DNA from 2 places in the Stenotrophomonas sp. 3(2025) genome. Region 1 is predicted to be linked to the other one. Evidence: predicted binding sites of a transcription regulator. Region 1 holds the regulator's gene; the other holds the start of a gene.
What was found. The regulator HrcA, encoded in region 1, represses chaperone genes, less so after heat shock. The targets are predictions, from matches to a motif close to TTNGCACTCNNNNNNNNNGAGTGCNAA.
Positions count from the first base shown of each region.

Region 2: ACUXVE_RS11165 (co-chaperone GroES) is a predicted target of HrcA. The motif match lies at 4,031-4,057, and genes of this name have one in related genera.

Region 1 is NZ_JBQOIF010000015.1:22,469-28,139, reverse strand. It holds gene ACUXVE_RS12635 (LysR family transcriptional regulator) at 1-533, shown strand, start outside; gene recN (DNA repair protein RecN) at 661-2,322, opposite strand; gene hrcA (heat-inducible transcriptional repressor HrcA) at 2,438-3,502, shown strand; gene grpE (nucleotide exchange factor GrpE) at 3,566-4,081, shown strand; gene dnaK (molecular chaperone DnaK) at 4,284-5,671, shown strand, end outside.
Region 2 is NZ_JBQOIF010000012.1:69,857-75,527, reverse strand. It holds gene ACUXVE_RS11180 (protein-disulfide reductase DsbD domain-containing protein) at 1-1,557, opposite strand, end outside; gene cutA (divalent-cation tolerance protein CutA) at 1,554-1,892, opposite strand; gene ACUXVE_RS11170 (endonuclease) at 1,961-3,751, opposite strand; gene ACUXVE_RS11165 (co-chaperone GroES) at 4,104-4,391, shown strand; gene groL (chaperonin GroEL) at 4,474-5,671, shown strand, end outside.

The DNA of each region.
Region 1 (5,671 bases):
TGACCCTGACCGACGAGGTGATCGATCTGCTGGAGCAGCGCACGGACGTGGCGGTGCGGGCCGGCCCGTTGAAGAGTTCCAGTCTGGTCGCGCGCCGGCTGGGAGCAACGCGGATGATGATCGTGGCGGCACCGGCCTATGCGGCACGACACGGACTGCCGGCCAATGCCGACGCGCTGCTGGTGCACAACCGGTTGGATATCGGCCATGCACGGTCGGTGCAGGGCTGGCCGCTGCTGCAGGATGGCCAGCAGCAGCGGGTACTGCCCAGCGGAAATGCGCGCGCCAGCAATGGCGACGCGCTGCGTCAGCTGGTGCTGGGTGGGCTGGGCCTGGCCCGGCTGGCGGCGTTCCAGGTGCAGGCCGACATCGCGGCAGGCCGGTTGCTGCCGGTGCTGGAGGACGCCAACCCGGGCGACCTGGAAGAGGTGCACGCGGTGTTCCTCGGGCAGGGGGGCTACCTGCCGCTGCGGGTGCGCGCGTTCCTTGATTTCCTGGTGGAGAACGTCGACCTGACGCAGCCGCGGGGGTAGGTATTGGTCCACGTGCGTCGGGTTGCCGGCCAGCGGCCGGCACTACCGGGCGTCAGGCCTGCAGTAGATCCACGCCATGCGTGGATGAATGCCCGCGATTCACGCGCGCCAACAGGCGTGCAGGATCCTACACCTGCAGCAGCTTGCGCGCGGCGGCGCGGGCTTCCTTGCTCACTTCCACGCCACCCAGCATGCGCGCCAGCTCTTCCTCGCGGGCCTTTGCGTCGAGCTTCTCCACCGCGCTCTGGGTCATGCCTTCCACCGGTGCCTTGCTGACCCGGTAATGGGCGTGGCCCTTGGAGGCAACCTGCGGCAGATGGGTCACGCACAGCACCTGGCGCTTTTCGCCGAGGGCGCGCAGCTTCTGGCCGACGATATCGGCCACCGCGCCACCGATGCCGGAGTCGACTTCGTCGAACACCATGGTCGGCACTGCATCCAGGTCGAGCGCGGCCACTTCGATGGCCAGCGAAATACGTGACAGCTCGCCACCGGAAGCGACCTTGCGCAGCGCACGCGGTGGCTGGCCGGCATTGGCAGCCACCAGGAACTCGACGCGCTCGGCGCCCTGCGGGTCCGGCTTGCCGTTGTCCTGCGGCTCCAGCTCGATCAGGAACTGGCCGCCGCCCATGCCCAGCTCGGCAATGATGCCGGTGGTGGTGGCCGACAGCTCGGCAGCAGCGGTACGGCGGCTGGTGGTCAGTACTGCGGCCTCGACACGCCAGGCCGCTGCGGCCTTCTCAATTTCGCCGGCCAGACGCTGCAGGCGCTCGTCGGCGCCGCGCAGCTGTTCCACTTCGGCGTGCATGCGCTCACGCTGCGCAGCCAGCTCATCCATGGGCACGCGGTGCTTGCGGGCCAGGTCGTGCAGGCGGCCGAGGCGGCGCTCGTTCTCCTCGAACTGGTCCGGATCGGCGTCCAGGTCGTCATGCACCCGGTCGAGCAGGGCGAGGGCCTCGTGCAGCTGGATGGAAGCGCTGTCGATCAATGCATCGACATCGCCCAGCCGCGGGTCATGTTCGGCCACCCGGGCCAGTTCATGCCGCACCTGCTGCAGCAGGTCCAGCGCCGAGTGGCCTTCGTCGCCGTTGAGCTGGTCTGAAGCTGCCTGGCAGGCGGCCAACAGGGCGCTGGCATGCGCCTGACGGCGATGGCTGGCGCCGAGCGCGGTGATCGACTCCGGCTCCAGATCCTCACGGTCCAGTTCGCGCAGCTGGTGTTCGAGGAAGCCGATGCGGTCACTCACGTCGCCCTGTTGCGAAAGTGCCAGGGATTCATCGACCAGCGCCTGCCAGGCGACGGCAGCGCGGCGCACCTGGCGGCGTTCGCTTTCGTTGCGGGCATAGGCGTCCAGCAGGGCCAGCTGCGACGGGCGCGTCAGCAGGGCCTGCTGCTCATGCTGGCCATGGATTTCCACCAGCAGGCCGGCGAGGTCGGCCAGCTGCGCCAGGGTGACCGGGCGGCCGTTGATCCACGAGCGCGAGCCGCCGTCGGCGCGGATCACGCGGCGCAGCTGGCATTGGTCTTCATCGTCCAGCTCATTGCTGGCCAGCCACTGGCGGGCGGCCTGCAGCTGGTCCAGCGCGAATTCGGCCGACAGTTCGGCCCGGGCCGCGCCATGGCGGACCACGCCGCTGTCGGCGCGCAGTCCGGACAGGAAGCCCAGGGCGTCGACCATCAGCGACTTGCCCGCGCCGGTCTCGCCTGAAACCACGGTCATGCCCGGCCCGAACTCCAGTTCGGTGGCGCGGACGACGGCGAAATCCTTGATTGAAAGATGTCTGAGCATGGGTAAGGGGGTGTCTGCAGCCGCGCAACGCTAGCACGCGCGGCGGGGTCGTCCAATGACTTGCCAAGGGGATGCGCCGCCATTATCTAATGTCTCTGTCTCACAGGTTGATTCCATGCACGGTTCTCCCGACCAACTTGCCCCGCGCGCGCGGCACCTGCTGCGCACGCTGATCGCGCGCTACATCCAGGATGGCGAGCCCGTGGGTTCGCAGACACTGGCGCGCGTGGCCGGTCTGGAGGTCAGTCCGGCCACCATCCGCAACATCCTCGGTGACCTGGAAGACCTGGGACTGCTGGCCTCGCCGCATACGTCGGCGGGCCGGATTCCAACCGCGCATGGCTACCGGGTGTTCGTCGACAGCCTGTTGCAGATGCAGCCGCCGGGCGAAGGGGAGCTGGCCCGGCTGCGTCAGGAGCTGGCCGGAGGCGGCAGTACCCAGGCGCTGCTCGGCAGTGCGTCGGAGCTGCTGTCGGCGATGAGCCACTTCGTTGGCGTGGTCAGCGCGCCGCGCCGCGAGCAGTTCGCCTTCCGCCAGATCGATTTCGTGGCGCTGGATGGGCGCCGGGTGCTGGCGATCCTGGTGTTTGCCGACAATGAAGTGCAGAACCGGGTGATCGAGACCCGCCAGGACTTCGCACCGGGGCAGCTGGAGCAGGTGGCCAACTACCTCAATGCCCACTTTGCCGGGCTGCCCCTGGCCGAGATCCGTACCCGCCTGCTGCTGGAGCTGCGCGACGCCCGTTCCGAGCTGGAACAGGTGCTGGCGCACAGCGTCGAACTGGCCGAGCAGGCCCTGCAGCCGCCGGCCGACGACATGCTGGTGGCCGGCCAGACGCGTCTGATGGGGGTGCAGGACTTGTCCGACCTGGAGCGCCTGCGCGAGCTGTTCGAGCTGTTTTCCAGCAAGCGCGAGATCCTGCAGCTGCTGGAGCGGACCATCCAGGCCCCCGGCGTGCGCATCTTCATCGGCGAGGAAACCGGCGTGGTACCCCTGCAGGGCGTCTCGCTGGTCACCGCGCCGTACACCGCCAACGGCCAGGTACTGGGCGTGCTGGGCGTGATCGGGCCGAAGCGGATGGCCTACGACCGGATGATTCCGCTGGTCCAGGCCACCGCCGATGTGCTCGGCGCGGCCTTTTCGCCGGGCGGGCGAACTCCGGGTGCATCGGACGCTTGAAACGCAGCATCCCGCCCACACTAGGGTGGGTGGAGGCGGAGAGTGACCGCCAGGGACCCAGACATGAATCAAGATCAGCCAGACATCGCCGCCCAGCAGGCCGCCGCCGACGCAGCTGCCGCCGAGGGCGTCAACGAACAGATCGAACAGCTCCGTGCCGAAGTGGAGCAGGTCAAGGCCGAAGCGCTGCGTGAGCGCGCCGACCTCGACAACCAGCGCAAGCGCGTGGCCCGCGACATCGAACAGGCGCGCAAGTTCGCCAACGAGAAGCTGCTGGGCGAACTGCTGCCGGTATTCGACAGCCTCGATGCCGGCCTCAAGGCCGCCGGCGACGATGCCCATCCGCTTCGCGAGGGCCTGGAGCTGACCTACAAGCAGCTGCTGAAGGTCGCTGGTGACAACGGCCTGGTGCTGCTGGACCCGACCGGGCAGCCGTTCAACCCCGAACACCACCAGGCGATCAGCCAGGTCGCTGCCCCCGGCGCCGCACCGGGCAGCGTGGTGACCGTGTTCCAGAAGGGCTACCTGCTCAACGAGCGCCTGCTGCGGCCGGCGCTGGTGGTGGTTGCCGCCGACTGACCGCGGGCGCCGGGCCTGGCCTGGCGCGGGTTTTCCCGCCGCGACCGGGGCATCGGCACGACCGACGCTGAACGTGTTGGGCGAACGGAAACACAGCGTTCGGGGGATGGCTTGAATGTTCCACGAGCCTCCCCCACATCCCATTCATCCACCGGCCGAACGGCCGGACTGACAAAAACAACATCCTTCAGGAGTCTCCCCCATGGGCAAGATCATTGGTATCGACCTCGGCACCACCAACTCGTGCGTGGCGATCATGGACGGCGGCAAGGCCCGCGTCATCGAAAATTCGGAAGGCGATCGCACCACCCCGTCGATCGTCGCCTACACCAAGGACGGCGAAGTCCTGGTCGGTGCCTCGGCCAAGCGCCAGGCCGTGACCAATCCGAAGAACACCTTCTACGCGGTGAAGCGCCTGATCGGCCGCAAGTTCACCGACGCCGAAGTGCAGAAGGACATCGCGCACGTCCCGTACAGCATCCTGGCCCATGACAATGGCGATGCCTGGGTGGCCACCAGCGATGCCAAGAAGATGGCACCGCAGGAAATCTCGGCCAAGGTGCTGGAGAAGATGAAGAAGACCGCCGAGGACTTCCTCGGTGAGAAGGTCACCGAAGCGGTCATCACCGTGCCGGCCTACTTCAACGACAGCCAGCGCCAGGCAACCAAGGACGCTGGCCGCATCGCCGGCCTGGACGTCAAGCGCATCATCAACGAGCCGACCGCGGCCGCGCTGGCCTATGGCCTGGACAAGGGCGACAACAAGGATCGCAAGATCGTTGTCTACGACCTGGGCGGCGGCACCTTCGACGTCTCGGTGATCGAGATCGCCAATGTCGACGGCGAAAAGCAGTTCGAGGTGCTGGCCACCAACGGCGACACCTTCCTGGGTGGCGAAGACTTCGACAACCGCGTCATCGAGTACCTGGTTGAAGAGTTCAACAAGGACCAGGGCATCGACCTGCGCAAGGATCCGCTGGCCCTGCAGCGCCTGAAGGATGCTGCCGAGCGCGCCAAGATCGAACTGTCCAGCGCCCAGCAGACCGAAGTGAACCTGCCGTACGTCACCGCTGACGCGTCGGGTCCGAAGCACCTGAACATCAAGCTGACCCGCGCCAAGCTGGAATCGCTGGTGGAAGAGCTGATCAGGAAGTCGATCGAGCCGTGCCGCGTCGCCCTGAACGATGCCGGCCTGCGTTCGAGCGACATCAGCGAAGTGATCCTGGTCGGTGGCCAGACCCGCATGCCGAAGGTGCAGCAGGCTGTCACCGAGTTCTTCGGCAAGGAACCGCGCAAGGACGTCAACCCGGACGAAGCGGTGGCACTGGGTGCTGCGATCCAGGGCGGCGTGCTTGGTGGCGACGTCAAGGACGTGCTGCTGCTGGACGTGACCCCGCTGTCGCTGGGCATCGAAACCATGGGCGGTGTGTTCACCAAGATCATCGAAAAGAACACCACCATCCCGACCAAGGCCTCGCAGGTGTTCTCCACCGCCGAGGACAACCAGTCGGCCGTGACCGTGCACGTTCTGCAGGGTGAGCGCGAACAGGCCCGCTTCAACAAGTCGCTGGCCAAGTTCGACCTGTCCGG
Region 2 (5,671 bases), on a different contig from region 1:
CGGGCCACTGCGTCGCGCCAGCGACTGGCCGAAGTTGCCGATGCCGCCGCCCATGGTGAACACGCCGGACAGGCTCAGGCCCACCGCGAACATGATGTAGGCCAACGCCGCGACCACGCCGGGATGCTGCAGCTGGAAACCGATGCCGACCGCATTGCCAAGCATGCGCAGGCCGACCATCAACGCGCCGATCACCGCAAAGGCAACCAGCACGCCCAGCGTGTACCACATGGCATGGCTGCGGGCGCGCTCGGCGCTTTCACCGCTCTGCGCCAGGCTCAGCACTTTCAGCGACAGGATCGGCAGCACGCAGGGCATCAGATTCAGCACCAGGCCACCGCCCAGTGCCAGCAGCAGTACCCACAGCAGCGAGCTGTCGGTTTTCGGTACGCGGCTCGGAGCCTTGGTACGCAGCGCATTGTCCTGCTGCGCGTCGGCGGCGAAGGCATCGCGCGAGCCGCTGCTGGCGTCGGCACCACCCGTGGCGGCCGGCGCGTCGTTGGGCACGGTCGGAAGCAGGCGCAGCGGTGTGCCGTTGGCGCCCTCGCGGGTGCCGGCAGTGGCCGAAGCCGGCAGCGAACGAATCACTTCGTCGCGTGCGGCAGGTGCATCACTGGTGGCGTTGGCCTTGCCGGCGGGGATCGACAACTTCACCCGGCGGGTCATCGGCGGGTAGCAGATGCCATCGGTCTGGCAACCCTGGAAGGTCACCACCAGCGTGCTGTCGACCGCCTCGGCGCGGCTGCGGCGCAGCGGCACCGGCACTTCCACCTGGTTGAAATAGACCGCCACATCACCGAAGTGCTCGTCGCGGTGCGACTGCGCCGCCGGCCAGCGCGGCTTGTCGGCCAGTACCCCGGCGCTGCCTTCCAGCTTCAGCGAGGTGCGGTCGCGATACAGGTAATAGCCCGGTGCCGGGCTGAAGCGCAGCAGCAGGGTGTTGCCATCGCTGGCGATGGCATCGAAGCCGAACGCCTGTTCCGAGGGCAGCGGCAATGCCTGGCTGTTGCTGGTGCCCGGCAACCGCAGGCCACCGCCACCGCCGGCGCCCGCCAGTGGGTTGTTGAACGCACTGGCGCCGGTGGCGCGTGCGATCGGCAGCGTGGCCGCCGCACCGCCTGCACCAGGCAGGGTCACCTGCACCACGCGCTTCTGCGGCGGGTAGCACACACCGGCATCGGCGCAGCCCTGGTAACGCACTTCCAGGCTGATGGTGCCGGCGGCATCGGTGGGCGCGCCGGGCAGGGTGGCCTGCAGGCGCTCGCGGTAGGTCTCCACCTCACCGAAGAAATCGTCGTGGTGCTTCTTGCCTGCGGGCATCTGCAGCGCGGCGGCGTTGAACGCCGGATCGGCCTTCACCGTGGTGCGGTGGCGATACAGGTAATAGCCGGGGGCGATCTTGAACTGCAGTTGGATCTGGCCACGCTCGGGCGCGCTGGCGGTCAGCGCGAACGCCTGGTCCACCGGCAGCAGATCCTTCTCATCCAGCGCGAAGGCCGGCAATGAAAGCCACAACAGAGCGCACAAGGCGGCGCCACGCGCAAACAGAGTCTTCAATCAGTGTCCTCCCGGGTCTGTGCCCGGATCCAGTCCAGATAGGCCGGCAGGCCGGCCCGGGTTTCGACCGCGATGCACTCCGGGAGTTCATACGGATGCAGTTCGACGATCCGGGCGATGGCTTCATCGACACGGCTTGCGGTGGTCTTCACCAGCAGCTGCAGCTCGGTGTCGGTGGTGACCTCACCCTGCCAGCGGTAGGTCGACTGTGCGCCGTCCAGGCGGGTCACGCAGGCAGCCAGGTGCTCGGCGACCAGCGCATGCGCGATGCGCTCGGCACTGGCCCGGTCCGGGCAGGTGGTCAACAGCAGCAGGACGGGATCGACGGTCGACATGACCGTCGAGTATAGGGCCGTCGCCGGGGCAGGGCCCGGCGACGGCAGTGGACCGCAGCGTTGCGCGGTCAGTTGGCCAGCTGGCAGGTGGCCGGCCTGGCCGAGGTGAACAGGCCCGGGGTGGCCCACTCGGGGTGGTCGATGAACGGGTTGCGGTTGCCTTGGAACGAGTAGATCACGTCATTACGTGCCTGCTCGGCGGCATCCGGCGGATCGGACAGGTGCCAGTCGATCAGGGTCGACAGCAGGCCCATGTAGGCCGGCGAGCTGCTGGTCTTGACGATCTTGCTGCGGTCGTCGGTCAGTTCCAGGTCCGGTTCGGACTGGCCGGTGGCCGCATCCTTGCCACCTTCATAGCGGATGGCCATGTACATCACCGCCCGTGCCATGTCGCCCTTGCGATGGCCCCACACCTCGAAGGTTCCGGCATTGCCATCCGGTGTGCGTACCCAGTTCGAATTGCCCGGGTAACCACCGCTGCCACCGCCGTGGCCGTTGTTGGCTTCGGTGGCACGCTCGCCGCAGTTGGCATCGCACTTGCCGAACGGCTTGTTGCCGCGGTCGGCATTCCACTGTGCGTCGGTCAGGTACAGCATGTGGGTATCGGTGTAGGGCGCGTACGGCAGGCCCTTGTCGCCGGTGGTGCTGGCAAAGCCCAGCGAGTTCGGCCAGGTGTGCTCGCGGTTGTACTTCAGGCCGCTGCCACTGCCTGCACGGTCGGTCACCTTGGCGAAGCTGTGGTTGCGGTAGGCATCGAGGATCCGGCCGCTGTTGTTCGGATCTTCGTCGGCGATCTCCAGGATGGTCCAGGTGCTGGTGCCCGAGCCACTGTACGGGTACGCGGTGTGGCCCTTGATGGTGGCGTGCAGCGAGCAGCGCAGCTGGCTGGGGCTGCTGGTGTTGACCTTCGAGTAGTAACCGGCCGGTCCGCCGGGATTGCCCGGGTCCGGATTGCCGGTGGTGGTGGCCACGGTGAAGGCGATGCGGCTGTCGGTCGCTGGGCGGGCACCCTGCGCATCGGTGATGCGTGCGGCACGGATGTCGAAGCGGCAGGCTTCACCGGCGACCAGCGCGGTGTTGGTCGACAGCTTCACGCTCTTGCCGCTGGCCGGCCAGGTCAGCGGCACGCTGCCCGAAGTGCCGCAGGTCAGTGCGAAGGCGCCGCTGGCGAGGTTGACCGTCTCGCTGAACACCACTTCCAGGTCGGCGGCGGCAGGGAAGGTGCTGCTGCCCTGTGCCGGCGTGGTGGTGGACACCGACGGCGGCGTGTTCGGGCCCGGGGTGCCGCCGCCGCTGAAGGTCTGGTTGTTGTTGCAGCTGCCGAAGGTCTGCCTGGCCGATTCGGCCCAGGTGAAGTGCGCGTACTGGCTGCCGCTGCCGGTCAGCTGCAGCGAGGTGCCCGCTGCGGTGCTGTTGGTTTCGGCAACCGGAATGTTCTGGCTGGTCATGCCGGCGGCGGGGCCACCGGAAGCGGTGATCGCGCCCTCGTAGCTGAGGAACTGGACCACCTTGCCGCTGGCGTCGACCAGGGCGATGCCGTCGTTGGCACCGTTCTGCAGGCCGTTGCTGGGGTAGGTGACCACCGCCAGGGTGGCGCTGCCGCAGCTGGCCGCGGTTCCGGCCGGCACCGCGTTGTTGGCGTAGACCGTGGCGGCCGACGGGTTGCTGCCGTTGTAGAGGTACAGGCGGTAGCCGGACAGGTCCTCGCCGGCGGTGGCGACCACTTCGATGGCTTCGCCGACGTCACCGGCAGCGGTGCTGTCGTCGTAGTGCAGTTCGTTGATGAAGACCTCGGCCTGGGCCGGCGCTGCAGCCAGGGCCAGCAGGCAGGCGGCGGCGAGCGGGGACAGCAATCGCATCGACTACTCCTTGTGATTGGGAATGCCGGGCCACCCTAAAGCCGATCCGGTGACACTTTGTCGTAAATGAACGCCAGATATCTGACAGTGCGACGGCGGTCACCAAATGGTGGCCAATTCCCCCTTGGCTTGCCGCGACGCATCCCTATAAAGGCGTCCGCGCAGGGATGGTGTGCCGCCGGTCCGCCGGGAAAAATTTCGGGGGCAGGCCTTGAAAGGGCTCCTGAGGTCTCCATCTTTGTCGTGCTCCCGACCTGTCGGGCTTTTTCACGCGCGTTGCTGGCAGTCGCCTGGTGCGAGTGCTAACATCGCCGGACTTTTTCAGACCAATCAATAACTTAAGAGGTCCCACATGAGCATCAAGCCGCTGCACGACCGCGTTGTGGTCAAGCCGATCGAAGCCGACGAAGTTTCCGCCGGTGGCATCCTGATCCCGGACTCCGCCAAGGAAAAGTCCACCAAGGGTGAAGTCGTGGCCGTGGGCCCGGGCAAGCCGCTGGACAACGGCAACGTGCGCGCTCCGTCGCTGAAGGTCGGTGACAAGGTCATCTACGGCCAGTACGCCGGCAGCTCGTACAAGAGCGAAGGCGTCGAGTACAAGGTCCTGCGCGAAGACGACGTGCTCGCCGTCATCGGCTGAGCGTCGGCGCGACCTGCTTCATCCCCTGATTCCAACACCCAGCCGCCGGGCATGGCCCGGCGCTACCAATGAGGTAAACGCAATGGCTGCCAAGGATATTCGTTTCGGTGAAGACGCCCGTTCGCGCATGGTGCGCGGCGTCAACGTTCTCGCCAATGCCGTCAAGGCCACCCTGGGCCCGAAGGGCCGCAACGTCGTGCTCGAGAAGAGCTTCGGCGCCCCGACCATCACCAAGGACGGCGTGTCCGTCGCCAAGGAAATCGAACTGGCTGACAAGTTCGAGAACATGGGCGCGCAGATGGTGAAGGAAGTCGCCTCGCGTACCAACGACGACGCCGGCGACGGCACCACCACCGCCACCGTGCTGGCCCAGGCCCTGATCCGCGAAGGCGCCAAGGCTGTTGCTGCCGGCATGAACCCGATGGACCTCAAGCGCGGTATCGACAAGGCCGTGGTGGCCGCCGTCGCCGAGCTGAAGAACATCTCCAAGCCGACCGCTGACGACAAGGCCATTGCCCAGGTCGGCACGATCTCGGCCAACTCGGACGAGTCGATCGGCCAGATCATCGCCAACGCGATGAAGGAAGTCGGCAAGGAAGGCGTGATCACCGTTGAAGAAGGCTCGGGCCTGGACAACGAGCTGGACGTGGTCAAGGGCATGCAGTTCGACCGCGGCTACCTGTCCCCGTACTTCATCAACAACCAGCAGTCGCAGACCGCTGACCTGGATGACCCGTACATCCTGCTGCACGACAAGAAGATCTCCAACGTCCGTGACCTGCTGCCGGTGCTGGAAGGCGTCGCCAAGGCTGGCAAGCCGCTGCTGATCGTTGCCGAGGAAGTCGAAGGCGAAGCGCTGGCGACCCTGGTGGTCAACACCATCCGCGGCATCGTCAAGGTCGTGGCCGTCAAGGCGCCGGGCTTCGGCGACCGTCGCAAGGCGATGCTGGAAGACATGGCCGTGCTGACCGGCGGCACCGTGATCTCCGAGGAAGTCGGCCTGTCGCTGGAGAAGGCCACCATCAAGGACCTGGGCCGCGCCAAGAAGGTGCAGGTCTCCAAGGAAAACACCACCATCATCGATGGCGTGGGTGACAAGGCTGCGGTCGATTCGCGCGTTGCGCAGATCAAGACCCAGATCGAAGACACCTCCTCGGACTACGACCGCGAGAAGCTGCAGGAGCGCGTGGCCAAGCTGGCCGGTGGCGTTGCAGTGATCAAGGTCGGCGCGTCGACCGAAATCGAAATGAAGGAAAAGAAGGATCGCGTCGACGACGCCC